Regions from separate parts of the Candidatus Contubernalis alkaliaceticus genome, predicted to be linked through region 2. Evidence: riboswitches for the same ligand, from Rfam matches in the RefSeq annotation. Region 2 holds a riboswitch; the other holds the start of a gene.
The links. A riboswitch is a leader RNA that binds a small molecule or an ion and turns the genes downstream of it on or off. The one in region 2 is predicted to bind cobalamin.
Positions count from the first base shown of each region.

Region 1: another riboswitch for cobalamin. It lies ahead of HUE98_RS14025 (hypothetical protein); the one in region 2 lies ahead of thiC (phosphomethylpyrimidine synthase ThiC).

Region 1 is NZ_CP054699.1:2,799,674-2,807,400, reverse strand. It holds gene HUE98_RS14035 (energy-coupling factor transporter transmembrane component T family protein) at 1-182, shown strand, start outside; gene HUE98_RS14030 (ATP-binding cassette domain-containing protein) at 187-993, shown strand; cobalamin riboswitch at 1,274-1,469, shown strand; gene HUE98_RS14025 (hypothetical protein) at 1,678-2,154, shown strand; gene HUE98_RS14020 (CbiM family transporter) at 2,281-2,913, shown strand; gene HUE98_RS14015 (hypothetical protein) at 2,950-3,384, shown strand; gene HUE98_RS14010 (CobW family GTP-binding protein) at 3,517-4,500, shown strand; gene HUE98_RS14005 (permease) at 4,506-6,125, shown strand; gene HUE98_RS14000 (TIGR03943 family putative permease subunit) at 6,132-6,947, shown strand; gene HUE98_RS13995 (Fur family transcriptional regulator) at 7,022-7,438, shown strand.
Region 2 is NZ_CP054699.1:436,541-444,267, reverse strand. It holds gene HUE98_RS02165 (DUF2284 domain-containing protein) at 1-968, opposite strand, end outside; gene HUE98_RS02160 (hypothetical protein) at 965-1,183, opposite strand; gene bzaB (B12 lower ligand biosynthesis ThiC-like protein BzaB) at 1,184-2,476, opposite strand; gene thiC (phosphomethylpyrimidine synthase ThiC) at 2,492-3,790, opposite strand; cobalamin riboswitch at 3,962-4,154, opposite strand; gene HUE98_RS02145 (TraB/GumN family protein) at 4,345-5,511, opposite strand; gene HUE98_RS02140 (metal-sensing transcriptional repressor) at 5,934-6,209, shown strand; gene HUE98_RS02135 (DUF3147 family protein) at 6,245-6,592, shown strand; gene HUE98_RS02130 (class I SAM-dependent methyltransferase) at 6,600-7,229, opposite strand; gene asnS (asparagine--tRNA ligase) at 7,348-7,727, opposite strand, start outside.

The sequences.
Region 1 (7,727 bases), 1.2 Mb from region 2:
GGGGGCTTTTTATAAAATCTGTGGACCGCTCTGAACATGTTTATAGAGCCATGTCCTCCCGTTGTTTTCAGGGGAAAATGCCCGTAAGCAGTCCTTCCCCTATTACCTCCATGGATATGATAAAAACTATAGTTACAGTGTTTGTAGTTGTATTTTTAATCGTTATAGAACAGGTGGTGTAATTAAATGAATGCTGTGGATATAACAGGCCTTACCTATAATTATGACGATGGTACTGAAGCCTTGAAAGAGATCCATTTGAAAATAGAAAAAAACAAAAAAACAGCGATACTGGGTTCTAATGGAAGCGGGAAGACCACTTTAATTTACCACTTAAACGGGATATTTTTGCCCCAACAGGGACAGATTACAGTAATGGGTTATCCCCTAAAAAAGGAGAATATATCTAAGATTAGACAAATGGTGGGACTTCTTTTTGATAATCCCGATAATCAGCTTTTTTCCACCACCGTATTTAATGATATTGCTTTCGGGCCAAGGAATTTAAAGCTTTCAGAAGAAGAGGTTTTATCTAGAACCTTAAGTGCCATGAAGAGAGTAAACATTGAAGTTTTAAAGGACAAACCCCCTTATAATTTAAGCCTGGGTCAAAAAAAGAAAGTGGCCATAGCGGGACTGTTGGCCATGGAACCGGAAATGATGGTTTGTGATGAGCCTTTTTCCGGCCTGGATCCTTATTCTACCGGTCAAATGGTGGAAATCTTAAACGATTTAAATTCAAAAGGAGCCACCTTGATTCTCAGCACCCATGATGTTAACCTGGCTTTTACCTGGGCTGATCAGGTGATTATTATGAAAGAGGGCAAAGTGTTGGCTGCGGGAGAAGTGGAATTGTTAACAGATCGGGAATTGATGCTTCAGGCATTTTTGGAAGTTCCCATGCTGGCGGAGATTTTTAAAGGCACTGGATTCAAACCCCGGAATGCAGAAGAAGCGGTAGATGTAATTAAGTTTTATATCCAAAAGGTTTAAAATTTTTAGTCCAACTTTAAAATCTTAAAAGGGAAATCTAAAGCTCAATTGATACTGATGTAAAACATGAAAAAGGTAATATAAAAAAGATTATTTTATATTATAATCTCAGGGGACATTTGAAAATGTATACTAAAATGTTTAAAATTTTTGAGTAGATAGAAAATTTAAATAATGCAATTCACTTGCAATTACACATAATTTATTGTATTATAGAAGTAAGATTTTTTAGCAGTGTTATGAAGGAAGTAAGTGTAAGTTTAATATATTAATTAATAATTGAATATATAAGGAAACGAGTTTTTGCGGAATTAAAAGGGAAGCTGGTGAGAGTCCAGCACGATCCCGTCACTGTGATGGTGAGCCTTTTACACATACAGCCACTGGCAGTAGAGGTAATCTTTTAACCTCTGCCGGGAAGGCGTAAAAGTGTGATGAACCTAAGTCAGGAGACCTGCTTGTTTTCTCTTTATTAAAGTACCCACGGTGTATGGGGGTAGTTTTTATTTTTATTGATGTTAAGACCTTTATACCCATTACGGGTATAAAGGTTTTTTTATTATGGTGAAAGATGGAATTTTTTAGGAGGTGGTTCTTTATTTAATAATTTACAGCACTATGATGATGGTATTATAGGCAATAATTATTATTTATTTAAAAAAGAAAGAGGGGATTTTTTAAAAAATGAAAAAATACTGTATATTGTTTGTCATCCTAATTAGTTTATTGGCTTTTGCCGGCTGTGGGGACGATCATGGTCATGACCATGGGGATTTACCATTTGAATGGAGTGGTGAATTTACTTTTGAATTGGGCGTTTATAACCTGGAATTTATGGAAAGCGGTGATCCCTCTTGCGATATAGCTTTTGTATTGAATGAAGGAGATATGGAGGATATTGCTCATCATGCTCATCATATTTTGGAAGAAGAGGATATAACAGAGATTCAGCCCGGAGGTGATTTTATAGCTCTGCCGGACTATGGTTATACCTTGGTTTTAAACCCCGATCAAACAACTATTACCTTTGAGATAACGGAAGCAGGGGAGTATGTAGTGTTTCTTGAGCATTTTCCCTCTGAGTTTGACTTGAAAGTGTTAGACAGCAGCGGAAATGAGCTTACGGCTAAAAACCCGGTTGAGTATGAAGACGACCACTAGGTGTTAGATAAGAAATTGATGAGATAAGGTAACAGTTTTAATGTCTTTTGCAATTTCCACATTACATTAATGCTTCTGTTTTATAAGTGGCAGTGATGTCTATACGTTTTAAGAGGAGGTAATGAAGTGCATTTAGCCGATGGTGTTTTAAGCTTGCCGGTAGCAGCAGCAGCATTTGCGGGCGCAGGAGTTCTGGTAGCTTATTCTCTTAAAGGGGTCCAGGAGGAAGAGATCCCTATGATAAGTTTGATGACCGGAGGTTTTTTTGCTCTTTCTTTGATAAGCATTCCTGTAGGGCCTTCAACTATCCATCCTGTACTGGGAGGGCTTTTGGGTATAATTTTAGGAAGGCGGGCTCCACTGGCATTCTTTGTGGGCCTGCTGCTCCAAGCTATATTATTCCAGCACGGGGGCCTTTCTACTCTGGGTGCCAATACTCTTATGCTGGCTTTGCCGGCACTGGTGGTTCATAAAATGTTTCAAAGTATTCAAAAACGTTCTGTTTTTTTGGGGGGAGCCCTGTCAGGAGGGGTGGCCATTGCAGGTACGCTGGTGCTGTTGATTTCATTTTTATTGTTAAGTGACCAGAGATTTGCCGATGGGTTTTTCTCTGTGGTAAACCTTTTAATTGCCGGTCATCTGCCTTTAATCTTGGTAGAGGGTTTGATTACAGGTTATGCTGTTAAGTTTTTATATAATTCCAGGCCTAGTATGCTTAAGATCCCTGGAGTATCTGTTACAAACAATTCATCAATCTAGGGACAGCACCGGGAGATAAAGGGGTGGTATTTGTTAATGCACAAAGGTTTTAAGAGGTTTTTGATTTCCTTTCTTTTAACTACATTAATGGTTTTTCTTCTCTCTGCGCCGGTATACGCCCATCGAATGATTGTGGAGCAGGTGGAGGAAGGTATAGTTAAGGTTATATATGACGGGGGACGAATCGCCAGAAGAGCCGAAGTTGTTGTGTATGATGACATAGGCATTGAAATTGCTAAGGGAAGCCTGGATGAAAACGGACATTTTCAGTATCCTTTAGACCGGGGAGATGTCCTGGTGGTAGCTGATGACGGTTTAGGACACAGGGCAGAATGGAAAACCGGTGATTCCCATGGTGAGTTACTCCCCAGGGCTGTAACAATAGCTTTAGTGTTACTGGGATTTGTGGCTGTTGCTGTTTTTTTCAATAATCGGGTAAAAAAGAAAGAGGATGCACGTAAGCAATTATAAAGTTATAATTAAAATAAGAGAGCCAGAGGAACTATAAAAGCCCCTGGCTTTTTTTGAATTTATCGTTTGAAAAAAGTTCATGCAAACAGTATAATTCTCGTATAAGAATTATATGATTACAGGAGGAAGATATTGAAAGTAGACATTATTTCTGGATTCTTGGGTTCTGGAAAAACTACATTAATTAAAAAGTTTTTAAAAGAGGAGTTCTATCAGGAAAAACTAGCTATAGTTGAGAACGAGTATGGGGAAGTAAGTATCGATGGTCCCGTTCTTCAACAGGGTTCCTATTATGTAAAAGAAATTATGTCTGGCTGTATTTGTTGTACTTTGGTGGGAGATTTCGTGGATTCTATGGAGAAAATTATAAAGGATTACAGCCCTCAACGGATAGTTATTGAACCTTCTGGAGTGGCCAAGCTGTCGGAAGTTATCAGCGCGGTAAAAAAGTTAGAATTAAAATACCAATTGGAAGTAAATTTGCTCATTGCTGTGGTAGATGTATTGAAGTATAAAATGTATTTACAAAATTTTGGTGAGTTCTACCGAGACCAAATTGGCAATGCCCGCATGGTGGTTTTGAGCAGAACCGGGCAGGTAAACTCAAAGGATTTGAAAGTTGTAGTAGACAGCATAAAAACTATAAACAACAGCGCTGGAATCGTCACTACACCATGGGAGCAGATTACTGCAGGAGACATAACTGCTGCAGCAGAACCACTGCAGGAAGAAAACATATTAAGTGCTGCTGACCTGGACAGGGTTTTTGGCATTTTGGGGGGAACTATTGAGGATTTTAAAAAACCGTCGGGCTCCAGGGTAAAACATACTGCCGATGAGGTATTTGATGTGTGGGGGGTGGAGACCCCGGTTATTTTCGAAAAATCAAAATTGATGGAAATATTGGATGCCCTGGATACCAGCCGGGAGTTTGGCACGATTTTAAGGGCTAAAGGGATCCTTCCTGTTAACGGAGGCTCTTGGGTTTTGTTTGATTTTGTTCCGGGAGAAAAAGGGATGCAGGATACCTCCTCCACTTATACCGGGCGTATTGCAGTAATTGGAAAGTCTCTGCAAAAAGAAAAATTAAAGCAGTTATTTCAAGTAGAAAGGTAAAAAAAATGTCTATACCGGTAGATATCATTACAGGGTTTTTAGGTTCAGGAAAAACTACTTTAATAAACCGGATGATTCACCACTGCCTTTCTCAGGGGGAGCGGGTGCTGCTTATCCAATATGAAGTGGGTGAGGGTACCATATGGGAGAGTTCTAAAGAACAGGCAGGACTGATAACTGAAAATTTGGCAGTGGGGGAAGAGGGGCCCAATGATAAAGACTTATATGAATTACTGGAAAAAAATAAACCCTCCAGGATAATAATAGAATATAATGGGATGTTACTGCTGGAGCCTTTGCTGCAGCAGCTGGAAAAAAAACCGCTGCGGAAAAATATTTATATTCATGGGATTGTTAATGTAGTTAATGCCTCTACCTTTGAAAGTTATGCTCTTAACCTGGGGAATATTTTCTTGGAACCCCTGGCTAAAAGCGGCTATATTGTGTTTACACATTTGGCAGGAGAAAACAAAAAAGAGTACTCCCGGATTAAAAAACAAGTAGAAAAATTAAATCGTAATGCAGAGTTATATTTAGTTCCCTCATGGGAAGATACAGGTGATTTTTCTGAATTAGATTATTTTAAGTCTGAGGAATTTGGTTTTCGTTTTACCGTGGACCATCTGGCTGCTTTTTTCATTCTTTATATTCCCTTTCTTCTATCATTTATTTCTATTTGGGCAGCTAATTCGGGGATGGACCAAGGGCTGCTGAGACAGTTACAGGCGTTTAATACTATATTTGTCAGTATTTTGGTGCAAGCTTTTCCTTTTTTGTTGGCAGGGGTATTAATTTCTGCACTTATTCAAATTTTTATTCCAGAATCTTTGATTCACAGAATTTTTTCTCAGAGAATTTATCTGGCCATGGGAGCAGCAGTGATTGCTGGAGTATTCTTTCCCGTTTGTGATTGTGCTATTATTCCGGTAATGCGGAGGTTGGTCCAGAAAGGGATCCCTCTGGCAGCAGCAGTTACCTTTTTGTTGGCTTCTCCCATTGTGGATCCCGTAGTAATTGCGTCAACATTTTATGCCTTTCCACTGCAGCCGCAGGTGGCACTATGGAGGATAATCTTAGGGATAACTATCGCTTTAGCTGTAGGTAGTGTGTTTTTACTGTTTCCATATCGGAAAAAATTGCTCTTGGAAGATCCCGGTATGGGGTACTGCCAGTGCGCTTACTGCAGTCAATATGGAGATAAAGAAAGCAGCCTGCTGAATAAAATTAAGGGAGTCATTTCCCACGCTGGCACCGAATTTTTTGATGTGGGGAAGTATTTAATAATTGGAGCAGCTTTTTCAACTTTTCTTCAAACCAATGTGTCCAGAGAGACCGTTTTACTCTTCAGCGGGACTAATTTGGGGTCTCTGTTGACTATGATGTCTTTTGCCTTTGTTCTTTCAATATGTTCAACTTCCGATGCTTTTATTGCCATGAATTTTGCCAATACATTTAACCTGTCTTCTGTTCTAGGTTTTATGGTTTTTGGAGCTATGCTGGATATTAAAAACCTTATGATGCTATTAAGCGGTTTTAGAAAAGCCTTTGTCATACGTTTGGTGGTGATTATAATAATTATTTCCTTTTGTGTCCTTTTAACTTTTAGTTTAATTATGGGAGGATAATGAAAAATGAATTTTTTTAAAAAACGTATTATAAATATTGAAGCACTGCTTAAAATTGTTGTTCTCCTGGGGTTTTTTATTTTTTTACTTACATCGATAAATTCAGGCCAGATTTATCTTTATATAAATCCTAAAATGGTTATTTATGTGAAGCTGGGCATGGTGGTTATGTTTATTGTTGCAGTGGTAACCTTTGGCGAAATCTTTAGAATACCCAGGAAGAAAACAAGCTTTACCACCTTTGCACTTTTTTTTCTTCCCTTAATTACATTGGCAGCTTTTTCGCCGGTTTCCATTCAGTCATCTGATCTTCCCGGCAGAGAAATAAATGTTGGCAGGTCTGAGAATCGGCAGGTACAAGAGGATGACTATGATGAGTATTTCGAAGATGATCAGCATGTTGTCCAAGATATAGAGTTAGATATAAAGGAGTGGGAAGAAATCCAGACAGAGGATAGTATTGTTTTAGATGATACAAATTATTACAGCTGGCTTTTTGTAATATACTATGAAATAGAAAAATATGTGGATAAAGAAATAGAATTGGTAGGATTTGTATATAGAGATGATACACATACAAAAAATGAATTTGTGGTGGCTCGCCTTGCCATGGTATGCTGTGCAGCAGATATGCAGGTGATTGGCCTTTTGGTTCGCGATGAAGAAGATTTACACCTGGAACAAGATACCTGGGTTAAAGTAAAAGGGATTTTAAAAAAAGATGAATTTATGGGAGATACTCTACCCATAGTTGAGCTGGTGAGTGTGGAGGAGGTGGAGAAACCACAATGGGAGTATATTTATCCTTTTCCCACAGAATAGGAATAAGTATCTTTTACGTAGACTATTTTGTGATATAATTTAGGTGCTGTATAATTTGACTGAAGGTGAATTTGATGAACTCAGATACTGCTCGTTCTATGTTACAAAAAAATGGGTTTAAGTGTACCCCTGGAAGAATAGCTCTAATTAAGCTTCTTTTGAAAACAAAACAACCGCTGTCACAGCAGGAAATTTCCAATCAATTATTGGAGATTGATTTTAATTTTGTAAGTGTTTACCGGTCCTTGAATGCTTTTTTGAAGGCAGGCATTGTCCACCGAGTGGAAACCGGTGACCGGATCTGGCGGTTTGCCCTGACGGATACTAAAAACGGGGAGGAACATCATCCACATTTTGTTTGTAAGTCCTGCGGCATCGTGGAATGTATAAAAGAAATGAAGATTCCAGAGCTTTCAGAGCTCAGGCCAGGTTACACTGTGGAGGAACAAGAAATATTTATTAGAGGCCTGTGTGATAAATGTGCCCGTTAATTAGTGGACTTGTAATATTTTAGAGTGTAAAGGGGAGAGCTTAAATAGTAAAAAAGTTTATTCGGCAAAATAATTTATTTTTTTTGAATTTGAAGGTGCGCATTTCTTTTTAAATGAAAATAGTATCCTTTTTTGTGTTGAAAAAATCAGTAAGTTACCACTTACTGATTTTTTTCTTTTTAGAAGAAGTAAAGGTAAGGTCATCCAACTATTTAAAAGCCATTTGAATTTGCAGATTAAAGTTTGACCAGAACCGGTAAAAGAGGGATTAGAAATATAATATTAAAAA
Region 2 (7,727 bases):
GTGCAGAACAGGTTTAATGACTCAAGCTCTTTTTGAATCCACTTTCCTTCAAAAACCTCTCCATTGTACGTGTTGATAAACATGTTCAGGTCAAAAAGAGCGGCTTTTGAGGGAATGTGTTCCCGGAAAAAATCATGGACAACCAGGTATCCCCCCGGCTTCAGGCTTTCTACCGCGCTTTTTAGGTTGTGCCGCCCCTCTTTTTCTCCGTAGGCATGGATAATGTTTGATAAAATCACCAGTTGATAGCGTTCCTTTTCAAAGGGCCAGGGTTCCAGGAGATTGGTTTCTGTAAAAGTAAACCTCTCTCTCAGGCCCTTCTCCTTAAGGCCCTCTTTAGCAAATTGTAAAACTGTAGAAAGGTCCGCCAGAGTAGCCTGAAGGGCAGGAAACTTTTCTAAGAAACCAGCGGCAACAGCGCCGGAACCGGCACCCACATCTAAAATCTCCCCCTCCAGAGGCAGTCCATGAAATATCGGCAGAATTTCCTTTACTTTCATCCGGGCAACAGAGTCCATACCCCGGATATATCTACGGGTCCTCTCCTCCAAAGTTCCTTTCTCTTCCGATGAAAAAGAAACTCTCCCTCCCTTTTTTAGACATTCCGTCAGATCCCGCCACTGAGAAGAAAGATACTTGCGCCAGAGGATGGATTCCCCCTGGTAATTTTTTCTGCCCTTTACCAAAAAGTCAGAAGAAACTTTGGTGTTAAAATACCTTCCCTGGTCAACCACCACCAGGCCCAAAGTACAAAGAACCTTCAAGAAACGCTGCAGCCCTACGGGATCCAGGGCAAGCTCCCGGGAAAGCTCTGTTGATTCCCTGCCCTCTCCCTCCAAGACAGTAAAAATGTCCAATTCAACGGCGGTAAATAAGGCTTCTGAAAACCAATAGCCGGTGGCTAAGTCCTCCAGATACTGGGGGCCTGCCTTTTGGGGATCATGATTAAAATAGGGTGGAAACTTCATGCCGCTGTCACCCTATCTTCGTCCCCGTTTTCAACGGTCTCTTTAAAGTTAGGATTCTTTTCTATGACTTTATGATATTTATACTTAGTCACAGCCAGTGCCGTCCCCTGAACCTCCCCCAGTTGGAGCTTCAGGTTCACAAAGGATTTAAGCCCCGGTTCGTCAAGCGTGTTATTAATAGGATATAACCTCCCTATCACGGGTTTAAATTTCATCTATAGACCTCCTACTTGAAAATACCTGCCGGCAGCTGAAGCAGCACACTCCTTTCCGCAGACCGCACAAACAGAGGAGTCATCTTTCCCTTCCGCTGCCAGCTTATTAAGTTCCTTGGCCTCTAAAGCCAGAGATGCCTGGAGATTTATGTCCTGTTCAACCCGGGCCCGGGCCATTCTTAAATTTCTATCCCAGTCACTGCGGCTTCCCCTGGCCAAATCTGCCGCATGGGCAGCAATTCTGGCAGCAATTACCCCGTCCTTGACATCTTGTTCCGTAGGAAGCCCCAGGTGTTCCGCAGGGGTTACATAACATAAGAAGTCTGCTCCCGAAGCTCCGGCCAAGGCTCCGCCAATGGCAGAGGTAATATGGTCATACCCCGGAGCTATATCCGTAGCCAGGGTGCCCAGTACAAAATAGGGAGCCCCATTACACAGCCTTTTTTGAAGCAGCATGGTAGGTTCTACATGGTGCATGGGAACATGCCCTGGACCCTCCACCATAACCTGAACACCGGCAGCCTGAGCTCTGGCAACTAGTTCCCCGGCAATAATCATACCCTGGAGCTGGGCTCCGTCCAGAGAATCCGCTGTGGAACCTGGACGAATGGCGTCCCCCAGGCTCAAGGTTACGTCATAAGCTTTTAAGATTTCCAGCAGCCGGTCAAACTGTTCATATAGTGGATTCTCCTTGCGATTATGCAGCATCCAGCCGGTCAGGAATGCCCCTCCCCGGCTGACCACATCGGTAACCCTGCCGGTGGTCTGGAGGCGCTTTATTACCTCAAAATTAAGGGCACTGTGGATGGCCATAAAATCTACTCCATCTTCCGCCTGTTGTTCCACCGCTTCAAATATATCCTCCCCGGTCATTTCCACAATACTTCCTCTTTTTTCAATGGCTTGGATGCCTGCCTGATAAACCGGCACACTGCCTACGGCCATATTGGCTTTTTCCAGGGTCTGACTTCTCATCCGGTTCATATCTCCCCCGGTGCTCAGGTCCATAACCGCTTCACATCCGGCCTCCTGGGCAATGGCCAGCTTCCTTTCTTCCATTTCAATCTCATCCCGGTCACTGGAGGTGCCAATCAGAGCATTTACTTTAATTCTCAGGCCCTTTCCAATCCCACAGTAATTAAATTCTTTCCGGTTTCTATTTCTAGGAATCACAATAGTGCCTTGAGCCAGTCCTTCCCGGATAAACTCAACATCAACATTTTCTCGGAAAGCCACCCACTCCATTTCCGGAGTAATGGTACCCTGACGTGCCCATATTACTTGTGTTGTCATTTTTTTTCATCTCCTTTAGCAGTTTATTTTAGCAGTCCCTAAATACTCAGAAACAATTTCCATGGCACAGTATTTGCCGCACATGGCACAGGCAGAGGAGGATTCCTTGCTCCGATCTTTCCTGATCTGTTCCGCCCTCTGGGGATCTATAGCCAGCCTCATCTGCTCTTCCCAGTCCAGTTTCTTTCTAGCCCGAGATAACTCCAGGTCCCATTGATCCGCTCCCTTCAGTCCCTTAGCCAGGTCAGCAGCATGGGCGGCAATTCGGGAAGCGATAACTCCTTCCCGAACCTGTTCAAGGTTAGGGATGCCAATATGTTCTGCCGGTGTTACATAACAGATAAAATCTGCCCCAGCCCAGGCACTTACAGCACTACCGATTGCCGCGCTGATATGATCATATCCTGCTGCAATATCGGTGACTACGGGGCCAAACACAAAATAGGGCGCTCCATGGCATAAACTTTTTTGCAGTATTACCGTAGCCTTCAGTTGATCTAAAGGCACATGCCCCGGCCCCTTGACCATAATTTGCACCCCGGCTTCCCTGGCCCTTCTTACCAGCTCACCAATCACTACCAATTCCTGTACCTGGGGGCCATCCAGGGAATCATGAAGACACCCGGGCCTCATACCGTCGGCTATGCTGATGGTTATATCATAGCGTCGGGCAATATCCAGCACACGATCATAATTTTCATAGAGAGGGTTTTCCTTTTGGTTGTGAAGCATCCATCCCATCAGATGAGACCCTCCATAACTCACCAGAGAGTCAATCCGGTGATCCGTCTTAGCCCTTTCCACAATATCCATGGTCAGGCTTGAATGAAAAGCTAAAAAATCAACGCCTTCAGCTGCCTGCCTTTCAATCACTTCAAATAGGTCTTCTTCTTTCAGGTTTAATGAAGAACCTTGTTTTTCCCCGGCCTCGGCCAGAGCCTGATAAAGGGGCAGCGTCCCCACCGGTCTGGAGCATAATGCCAGAGTTTTTTTCCTCATGGCATCAATATCTCCGCTTACACTTAAATCCATGATAACGTCAGCTCCAAAGTGGATGGCTGCCTGAACCTTGGCTGCCTCTTCCTTCAACACTGCATTCTCTCCATACAGACCAACACTGGCACTTACCTTGGTCTTCAGCCCCGGGCCAATTCCTGTGGGGACTACGCTTTGGTGCAGAGTATTTCTAAGGATTACAATCTTTCCCTCTGCAACCCCCTTCATTACCAACTCCGGAGATACTCCCTCCCTTGATGCCACCTGTTCCATTTCAGAAGTAAAAATACCTTCTGCTGCACTGCATAATAATGTCATTTGTTATTCCTCCTATCTCTTCATAAAATGTGAATACTTTGGCTGCTCTTCCCACTCATGTCCGGTCCAGTCATAGAACAAGGCACATTACATAAAAAAAGTCCACACCAAATAAATTGATGTGGACTTTACCATTATCCTTAAACATCTACAAAACCTTACACACGAGGCAGAGTAGTCAAGTTTCAGGCAGGTTTCCTGACTCACGGATTCGCACCCTTTCCTTCCTTCCCGCCTGCCTTGCCCCATGGGGACGACAAGCGGTGGTTATAAGGTGGGCTACCGTTTACAGTGGCGGGACCGTCCGGGACTTTAACCCGGTTCCCTATTATCCTAAACAGGCACCTGAAACAAAATATTTAATTATTGGTTCAATTCTATAAACTATCCATACATTTGTCAAGAGGGTTTTTTTTACAGATTTCTACCCTCCTTACATTTACTGCCACCAACCCGGGCTAAATTAAGAGCCTGCAGAACCTGCACCCTTAGTTTTTTCAAATAATTTAATAGAACCATCCCCTTGACACTTTGACAGCTTCTCTGTAAACAAACTATATATTCTCTATAAACAAACGAATTACATCGGCTCCACCAATTATTGTCCCCAAGGTACTCCCTAAATTTGTTAAGGCTACTGTAAGTAGAATACGGGTTACCTTATTGGTCCAAAATCCTTTTACAGTAAAAACATCCTCCGATAGGCTTTCAAAAGCTTCTACACTGGGCCGGCTGATATAGGCTTGGACTATCCCCGCAAACCACCCGGCAGCCATGAGTGGATTTAAAGAGCTTAAGGGAGCTACAATAAAGGCAGTAATAATGGTCAGGGGATGTCCAAAAGCAATGGCCGCACCGATTGCTGAAAAAAATCCATTCCACAGCACCCAGCTCACTGTTTGATTGACTCCAGCAGAAGGATTCGCGAAAAAAGTATAACCAATGATAGCAAGAATAATTATTGGTATGGCCCAAGCAATAATTTTAGGTGCTTTGGATTTTGGAGGAAGCTTGGATAAAGCTGCTAAATTATGTTCTTTTTTAATTTCTTCCTTTATCCCGGGAACATGAGCAGCCCCTAAAACTGCAACAACCTTACTTCCCGGAGCTTCTTTTATCTTCTGAGCTAAATATTGATCCCGCTCATCAATCAAAGGAACTTTTAATTTAGGAAAAAACTCTGTAAAATCATTAAGCATAGCATCAAGCATATCTTGAGACTTTATTTTCTCCAGTTCCTCTTCTGAAAAACTCTCGTCATTAAAAATACTAAAGAAAATAGAAAACATAAGCTTAACTTTTCCCCACAGCCCAATTCCATGCCAAATTCGTGAAAAGGTTACCTGTATATTTCTATCGGCCAGTACTAGAGTAGCACCTACTTCTTTAGCTGATTCAATTCCCTGAATCATTTCTTGCCCAGGCTTAATGCCAAATTGCTTTGCCAGCCGCTTTTGAAAAGAAGATATTAAAAGATTAATTAATAGAAGAGTAGCTTTCTTTTCTTTAATAATCTTAAATATGTCCATCTTCTTCCATCTGTCTCTATCCATGACAGTTTGATATCTCTGTTTATCCAATTCTATACAAACACAATCAGGCCTTTCGGCTTCTATAACTTCCTTCACTTGTTCCGCACTTTTTTTGGATACGTGAGCAGTTCCAATGAGTATAAGTTCCCTGCCATCCAAATCTACTCTTGTAATATTTTCTTCAAACATAATAATAGTACCTTCCCTCTACAACAAATTTTATGAATGTTTTATCTCTTTTTTTTAGGGTATAAGACCCCCACCTCTAAGCGTTAGCGTAGGTGGGGCTTTTAATCAGGTGGAGTAGAGTCTCCACCTGATTCCCCGATGTTTCAGCTTGCTGAAACGAGTTCACTGACCACTTTTCTTTTTCTTCATTATACCCTTTTTACGATTATAACCTGGATTAGCATAATAAAAAATTGTGACTTATGAGAATTTTAAAGACATGGGATTAAAAGAGCAGCACATACCCTCCTTTTAAGACTACCTCTATATAGAAAAGAAAGCAAGATAATTAATCACACTTTTTTTCCTTAATATCTCTTTAAATTTTTTCTAATGTATGATACAATATCCCCCATAGGGGGATATTGTATCGGGAGGTGTTTATTATTAATACTCATAACCACGTAAATAAAAAAAGTATTGTAAACAGGATGTCCCGCATCATAGGCCACATGGAGTCTGTCAAAAGGATGGTAGAGGAAGACAGGGAATGCAGTGAAATACTGATTCAGATGTCTGCAGTAAGGTCTGCATTAAACAATGCCGGAAAACTTATTTTAACCGACCATATTAACCACTGTGTAGTGGATGCCATTAAAAACAACGATACCAAAACTTTGGAAGACTTAGATAAAGCCATTGACAAATTTATCAAGTAAATAACCTTAACCCGTATCAAAGGAGTGATAAATCTATGGAATTTCTTTTGAAAACCGTTGTATCCGCCCTGCTCATTGCCCTTGTATCCGAAGTCAGCAAAAAATCTACTGCCTTTGGTGCCATTCTTATTTCCCTGCCCATCACTTCAATGATTGCCATGACCTGGTTATTTGTTGAAACCAATGATTCCGGCAAAGTTTTACAGTTTTCCAACCTTATAATCTGGATAGTAATTCCATCTATCATCTTTTTCATAGTTATGTCTTTTTTACTCCGCTACAACTGCAATTTCTATTTGGCCATGGCGGTATCCTCTGTGGTCATGATCTGCAGCTATTGTCTGTATGTTAAGATTATAAAGTATGTGGGTATAAACATTTAACATTCTTTTATTTTTCACTTACACAGCATAACCAATTTTTCTCTTCCATCAAATCTATAGTAACACTTTTAAAACCGGCTTTCTCCAATAATTCTTTAAGTTTTTCAGGAGTATGTAATATCATCTCACCTGCTGCTGTAAACTTGTCATTTCTTTCTTTAAACGCTTCATTTACATACATTTCATTAACAATAACAAATTTTCCTGAGGACTTCAAAACTCTCCTCACTTCTTGAAAGCATTTAACAAGGCCAGGCCAAAAATAGACTGTTTCCACCGCCATGACAATATCGAATTGATTCTCTTCAAAGGGCATCTTTTCAACGCCAGCATGAAGGATTTCCACCCGGCCTTTAGATATCAGCTGCTTGTTATGTGCTTTTGACCAGTTCACGCAGTCTGGCGAATAATCAATTCCGTAAACCTTACCCCCCACTGCCATGGATGCTAATCTTGCCACGGTGCTTCCTCCACCACAGCCGATGTCCAAAATAATACTGTTTTCTTCAATATGAACTTTTTCTAAGCCCCAACTGGTCAAATGAAAATGGTGCTTGTTCATCTCCTCAACTACCTGCTTCCCCATTTTGCCGGATGGTTTTTTACATTGGTTTAATTTCTTTTCAAGATCGTTCATAACCCATCATTCCTCTTTTACAAATATTTAATACTATCACTGTAGATATCAATAGTTTATGCCAATTATCCCTTAGTTATTTTTAGTTATAGAAAATACTTGGGGCTGCTCTGACTGCTTAAAATTCGCAGGTATTAACCGTTCTTGGAAATGGGATGACATCCCTTATATTGCTTACTCCTGTAATATACATAACTGCCCTTTCAAAACCCAATCCAAAACCGGCATGCTTAACTCCTCCATATTTCCTCAGCTCTAAATACCACCATAAATCTTCTTTTTTAATATTAAACTCAACCATTCTTTCTTCTAACTTTTCTATTCTTTCTTCCCTCTGGCTGCCTCCTATGATTTCTCCTACTCCCGGAACTAATAAATCCATAGCTGCAACAGTTTTTCCATCATCATTCAAACGCATATAAAATGCCTTAATGCCTTTGGGGTAATCAGTTACAAACACCGGTTTATTAAAAGCTTTTTCTGTCAAATATCTTTCAT